Linked DNA regions of Solidesulfovibrio fructosivorans JJ]. The protein of the gene in region 1 interacts with the protein of each later gene in a pairwise test. Links are inferred from orthologs where the notes say so. Each region holds a gene or a part of one and is shown on either strand. Other genes may lie near its edges. The genes, in order: DESFRDRAFT_RS15685 and mrdA.

Region 1 (3,393 bases):
CAATCCCATTTTATTTATCTTCAAAAAGAGAAATAATTCTCTCAATATTCCATTCATTTCACAGACGTAATTCCATCCATATCACGCCATATAAAAGGCGTACCCTCCAGACATTTCCACCATTACTGGCGTAATATCTTCAAAAGCACCATAGGCCACCCTCTCGCAAAAGTCCTGTCCGGCGCCGCCGTCCATCATCCGCCCGAAAAAAGCCGCTGCCAACACCGTGCCCACAGCCGGACAGGCCGCAAAAAAAGTCGCCCGGCTGCCGAACCAGTCCGGGCGACAAAGAATACGCTGTTTGAAGGGGAAAGCGCCACGCGGGATGCCCGTTCCGGGGCCGCCATCGCCCCGGGCAAGACCGCCGACCGGACGGCCCCCGGGCCCCGCCCGCGGTCCAGGCGCCCCAAACGGGCGCGGGCGGACGCGATCAGAACATCTGCTTGAGCAGGTCCTCGCCCTTGCCGAGGGGCGCGTTGGGGTCGGTGAAAAAGGCCTTCTCCTGCTCCTCGTCCATGACGGCCATGGAACCGCGTTCGGTGCCCTCCTTGAAGGCCATGGGCACGCCGTCCACGTTGGCCATGACGATGCCCGGGGGCCGCGAGAAATCCTCCACCGGATAATCGTTCTCCACGGCTTCGCGGTAGGCCAGCCAGATGGGCAGGGCCGCCCGCCCGCCGGTCTCGCCCCTGCCCATGGGTTTGGGCTGGTCGAAGCCGACGTAGCAGCCGGTCAGCAGATAGGGCGAAAAGCCCATGAACCAGGCATCCTGGAAGTCGTTGGTGGTGCCGGTCTTGCCGGCGATGGGCCGGCCGAGGACCTTCACCCGCGTGGCCGTGCCGGCCCGCACCACTTCCTTGAGCATGCAGTCCATGATGTAGGCGGTCTGGGGCGTGAGCACCTGCTTGATCTCGGGCTTGTTGACGTAGAGTTCCTCGCCCCAGGGGCTCTTGACGTCCAGGACGAAGCGCGGGGTGATGGTCGAGCCGTCGCGGGCAAAGGCGGAATAGGCGTGGATCATGTCCAGCAGGTTGACGGCCACCGCTCCCAGGCTCACCGGCAGGTACGGCACGAATTCGCCCCGCAGCCCCAGTTCCTGGGCCCGGGCGATGATCTTTTTCATGCCCACCTGCTGGGCCACCCGCACCGTGACCAGGTTTTTCGACTTGGACAGCGCGGCCCGAAGCGTCATGGGACCGGAAAAGTTGCCCTCGTAGTTGCCCGGGGACCAGACCTGGCCGCTCCAGGGATCGCGGTAGGAAAAGGGCGCGTCCATGACCACCGTGGCCGGGGTCATGCCGTTGTCCATGGCCACGGAATAGACGATGGGCTTAAACGACGAACCGGGCTGGCGAAACGACTGGGTGGCCCGGTTGAACTGGCTTTTTTCGAAGGAGAAGCCGCCGACGCAGGCCAGCACCTCGCCCGTGCGCGGGTCCATGGACACGATGGCCCCCTCGATGCGCGGCTCGAGCTGCATGGCCAGCTTCCACATGGGCCGGGAGGACGCCGACGGCGCGGCTTTCCTCGATTCGGCCTTGCCCTTCTTGCCCTTGGGGGCCGGGGCCTCGGCCTCCTCCTTGCGGGCGCCGGGCTTTTCGGGCTCGGCCAGCACCGACGTCCAGACGATGTCGCCGACTTCCACCCGGCCCTTGGCCCAGCCGACCTCGCTGGCCGGAATGAAGCCGTACTTGTCGCCGAAGCGCACGGTCACGCCCTGGCCGCCGACCTCCGTGACCAGGGCCTTGAGCCAGCGCCCCGGGGTCAAAAGCGACGCGGGGACGTTGCTGTGGGCCAGAAAATCCGCGAACTTGTCCTTGTCGAGCTTTTCCAGGGCCGGCTTGTAGCCCCGGCGCTTCTCCGAGGCGACCAGCCCCTCGCGCAGGGCCCGTTCGGCCGCTTCCTGGTGCTTGAGGTCCACGGCCGTGCGCACGTGCAGGCCGCCGTTGTAGACCTGATCCTCGCCGAAACGGTCGATGAGTTCCCGGCGCACCTCCTCGAGGTAGAACGGGGCCACCTCCCAGGACGGGTCGGGCATGCTTTTAAAGACCAGCGGCTCGGCCACGGCCTGGTCGTGCTGGGCCTGGGTGATCCAGCCCTGGGCCAGCATGCGGCCGAGCACGTATTTCTGGCGGTTCTTGGCCGCCTGGAAATCCCGAAACGGACTGTAGCGCGAAGGCGCCTGGGGCAGGCCGGCCAGAAGCGCGGCCTGGGCCAGGGTCAGGTCGCCGACGTGGACGCCGAAATAGGTCCGCGCCGCCGCTTCCACGCCGTAGGCCCGGGAGCCCAGGTAGATCTGGTTGAGGTAGATGGTGAGGATTTCGTCCTTGGTCAGGTACTTCTCCAGGCGATAGGCTAGGATGGCTTCCTTGATCTTGCGCTTGTAGCTTTTTTCCGAGGACAAAAGCAGCCGCTTGATGACCTGCTGGGTGATGGTGGAACCGCCCTGCCGGATGCCGCCGCGCTGGAGGTTTTTGATCATGGCCCGGACGATGGCCGAAAGGTCCACGCCCTCGTGCTGGTAGAAGGTGGCGTCCTCGGCGGCCAGGAAGGCCTTGGGCAAAAACTCGGGCATCTCCGAGAGCGTCACCAAAAAGCGCTTTTCGGAATAGAGGTAGCCGAGCACCTTGTTGTCGCGGGTGTAGATGGTCGTGACCAGCGGCGGGCGGTAGTCGGTGATTTTGCGGAAACTCGGCAGATCGCTCGAGGCCCAGTAGTACAAGCCGATAAGGCCGGCGGCCCCGGAGACGATGCCGACGAACACCAACAGAACAAGCAAAATGAGGAATTTTTTCACGTGCCAAATCTCGCTGGGACGGGAGTGACCGCGGGCATGTCTTCCCGGGGAGGAAGCCCCCAGGCCAGTCGCAGCCGGCCGTGGAGATCGCGCACCTGCCCCTCGGTCGCCGCAAGAAGCGTGAGCATCCCGGCGACGGTGCGGCCCTGGCGGTGGACGAGACAGCTGGCGGCGGCAAAGGCCGTGACCCGTCCGTCAGCCATCCAGAATGGGAAGAGGCGGCAATAATACGGCCGGGCCTCCCTTGGCAAGCGGCATCCGTCGGCCTGCAGAAACACGCAGTGCCCCCCGGGAGAGACCGACAGGCGCAGGTGGCGGCCCGATTCGGGAAAAAGACTTTCGAGCAACTTGCCCTCACGGGGGAAAAGCCGACGCATACAGGAGAGAAACGCCCCGGAATTGGCTTCCGGCGTGAACGCCCCGAGCGAAAGGCCCACATGTTCGGCAATGCGGTGCCGCTCCACCTCGGAGATGGGGAAACACAATTCCTCATGCCCGGGCGTCAGCGTGCAGCATGTGGGGCCGGCCGCGGCACAACGGCGGCAGCTTTCCGGATTGCGCGACCCGGGGGAATCCCCGGACCGGGATAAGGCGTT
Region 2 (3,310 bases), on another replicon or contig:
GATGTGGTAGCCCGCGCCGAGCGGATCGCGCTGGGGGTCGAAGAGCGTCAGGATGCGCCCCTTCTGGTACGGCTTGAGGAAAAACCAGCCGCAGGGGATGAGGATCGGCCCGGCGATGGCCAGGGTCTTGAAGACGGGCCCGGTGAGCCCCCGGTAGAGGATCAGGCCGCACACCAAAAGGAGCACGTTGAGCCCGGTGCCAAGGTCCGGCTCGACGATGATGAGCCCGGCCATGGGCAGCGAAACGGCCAGAATGCCGGCCAGATCGATCCAGCCCATGCGCTCCGAGCGTTTGGAGAGGATCTTGGCGGCCAGAAGAAGCATGGCGATCTTGGCCAGCTCGCTCGGCTGGAAGGCGTAGCCGCCGATGGGCAGCCAGCGTTTGGCCCCGGACACGGTCTTGCCGAAAACGAGCACCATAACCAGCAGCACGGCCACGAAAATGGCCAGGGGCCAGGCGATGGTGGCCAGGTGCTTGTAGTCGAAAAGCACCATGGCCAGCATGCAGCACAGCCCGCCCAGGCCCCAGATGAGCTGCTTGTTGTAATAGGGCTGCAGGGACAGTTCGTCGCCCATGCGGAAGCCGCTGGCCGAGTAGAGGTTGAGCACCCCGACCCCGAACAACAGGGCGGTCAGCCCCAGCAGGGGCCAGTTGACGGAAAAAACCAGACGGCGGTCAAACGGCATGAAACGTCCTTGACTTGCGGTCTAATCCGGGATTTCGCCCGGGGCGGCGGTCGGGTCGGGTTCCGGGGCCGGGGCCTCGGGCGCGGCCGCGGGGCGGGCCTTTTTGGACGGGGCGGGGCCGAAAAGCTCCTCGAAGACCTTGCGCTCGATGGGGCCGCAGATTTCGCCGCCATGCCCGCCGGCATGCTCCACGATGCAGACCACGACGTAGGTCTTGTCGTCCTTCTTGCCCCAGCTCGCCAGCCAAGCGTGGTCGCGCTGCTCGTAGGGCATGAACTTGCCCTTGACGCGCACGTCGGGGTTTACGAGCTTGACCACCTGCGCCGTCCCGGACTTGGCTCCGATGACGACATCGGGGCGGTAAAGCGACTTGCCCGTGCCCCGTTCCACGGTGGCGACCATGGAGTCCACGATGAACTGGCGGTCGGCGTCCTTGAGCGGCAAGTCGGCGTCCACCCTCGGGGCTTCGGTTTCCACCAGCTCGGGCTTCATGAGCTTGCCGCCGTTGACCAGGGCGGCCACGTAGCGGGTGATCTGGAGGGGCGAGGTCAGCACGTAGCCCTGGCCGATGGAAGCGATGACCGTCTCGCCCCGGTTCCAGGCGGCGCCGAAGCGCCTGCGCTTCCATTCCTTGGACGGGATGAGGCCCGCCTTCTCGTGGGGCAGGTCGATGCCGGTGCGTTTGCCGAAACCGCTGGCCAGGGCGTACTCGTGGATGCGGTCGATGCCGATGCGGTCGCCGAGCTTGTAGAAATAGACGTCGCAGGAATGGACCAGGGCGTCCCGCATGGCCAGCGACCCGAAGCCCGATTTCTTCCAGTCGTGGAATTCCCGGTTGCCGACCCGGTAGGCCGGAGGACAGCTCACCACGTCGCCGGGCTTGATGTAGCCCCCGGACAGGCCGGCCGCGGCCATGAGCAGCTTGAAGACCGAGCCCGGCGGATAGATGCCCTGGGTCACCCGGTTCTGGATGGGGTGGCGGGGGTCGTCGCGCAGTTCCTTCCACTTGTCCGTGGGCACGCCGAGCACGAAGAGGTTGTTGTCGAAGCTCGGCTCGCTGACCATGGCCCTGATCTTGCCCGTATCGGGCTCCATGACGACAAGCGCCCCGGCCTGGCCCTCCAGGAGCTTGGCGCAGGCCTCCTGGAGCTTGACGTCGATGGAGAGCGTCACGTCCTTGCCGGCCTGGGGCGGCTCCAGGATCTGCTCGTTGTGCTGGCGGCCGAAGGCGTCCACCTCGACCTGCTTTTTGCCCTTGGAGCCGCGCAGCACGTCCTCCAGGGCGTATTCCAGGCCCTGCTTGCCCACGGAATCGCCCAGGGACAGCTCGGGATTTTTCTCCAGCTCCTGCTCGTTGGCCTCGGCCACGTAGCCGAGCACGTGGGCCATGAGCGGGCCGGTGGGATAGGAGCGCTTCTGGCGGATGACGATGGTGAGGCCGGGATAGAACATCTCGTTGGCCTCGATGCGGGCCAGGGCCTCGTAGGACAGGTCGGTGATGAGGATCAGCGGCTCGAAGGGCTTGACGCGCTTTTTGCCGCGCCGAAACGTCTCGGCCAGCGCCGCCTTGTCCACGCCCGTCCACTCCGAAACCTTGGCCAGGGTCCCGGGCACGTCCTCGCAGTCCTCGCGCACGAGCCCCAGGGCGAAGGAGGGCTCGGACACGGCCACGGGCACGCCGTTTCTATCCAGGATGCGGCCACGGGCAGAATTGATGAGCACTTGCCGCAGCTGGTTGTCCCGGGCCATCTCCGCGAACTTGGCCCCCTTGTGGACTTGCAAATACCACAGGCGCAGGGTGAACAGGCAAAAAAGGCCCAGCACCAGGAGCTGGATGAGGACGAGCCCGGAACGGGGCGCCTGTTGCTGGGGCGCTTCGCTGTCAAGCCGCATGGGGGGTATCCGGGAGATAACGGTGGATCAGGTAGATGAGTCCCCATTCGACGGGGAAGATCAACGCTTGCATCACGCTTTCCATGAGCAGCCGCTCCAGGGGGACGCTCCAGTCCAAAAGCAGGGCCATGAGGTTCACGAGCACGAAATGCATGACCCCGAGGCACAGCCCCACGATGAACATGAAAAGGAAATTGCGGGCTTCGAACAGCCAGTGGCCGAAAAAGTACAGGCCGGCCAGTCCGCCGTACCACAGAAGCCCCGCGCCGAAGGCCAGGCTGCCGGTGCCTTCCTGGATGAAAAGCCAGGCCAGCCCGAGCCAGATGGGCACCGTCCACTTCTCTTCCTGCATGGCCAGGATAAGGCCAGGGGCCAGAAAGTCCACCCCGGGGATGGCGTTTTCGAGCCAGACCCCGCTGACGGTGAAAAGCGCCCAGAAAACGATGCGGCCCAGGTTCATTGGCCTGTCGCGTGCCGGGGCGGCTTCCGGCGTTTTTTGCGCTCGCCCCTGTCGGCGGGGGCGGTCTCGTGCTTTTGTCCGTCGGCGGGGGCGGCCTTGACCGCCTGGGGCGCGGAAGCGGGGGCGACGCCTTCCTGGCGCGCGGCCGCGGCTGGCGTCTTGGGCACGTCGGCCGGCTTTTGCCCGTCGCCGGGACGCGTGGCCGGGGCGATGGCCGCCGGGGACTTGGGATAGCGGGCCGCCTTGTCCGCGGCGACGGAGCCGGGCTGG

What was found.
Region 2: the proteins of DESFRDRAFT_RS15685 (region 1) and mrdA interact in binary tests that used the Escherichia coli proteins (3 or more experiments, as listed by UniProt). The link is inferred for Solidesulfovibrio fructosivorans JJ] from one-to-one orthologs.

The regions. Positions count from the first base shown.
Region 1 is NZ_AECZ01000026.1:27,642-31,034, forward strand. What follows is about bases 115-3,197. They hold DESFRDRAFT_RS15685 (penicillin-binding protein 1A), read right to left. Parts: upstream 2,798-3,197; coding sequence 431-2,797; downstream 115-430. Other genes in these bases: DESFRDRAFT_RS15690 (YkgJ family cysteine cluster protein), read right to left, coding at 2,794-3,197. In the rest of the region: more of DESFRDRAFT_RS15690, read right to left, coding at 3,198-3,393. UniProt on the Escherichia coli protein: Cell wall formation. Synthesis of cross-linked peptidoglycan from the lipid intermediates.
Region 2 is NZ_AECZ01000002.1:31,070-34,379, reverse strand. Bases 145-3,144 are described here. They hold mrdA (penicillin-binding protein 2), read right to left. Parts: upstream 2,581-3,144; coding sequence 709-2,580; downstream 145-708. Other genes in these bases: mreC (rod shape-determining protein MreC), read right to left, coding at 3,037-3,144; DESFRDRAFT_RS01660 (hypothetical protein), read right to left, coding at 2,570-3,040; rodA (rod shape-determining protein RodA), read right to left, coding at 145-687. Also shown: more of rodA, read right to left, coding at 1-144; more of mreC, read right to left, coding at 3,145-3,310. UniProt on the Escherichia coli protein: Catalyzes cross-linking of the peptidoglycan cell wall. Responsible for the determination of the rod shape of the cell. Is probably required for lateral peptidoglycan synthesis and maintenance of the correct diameter during lateral and centripetal growth.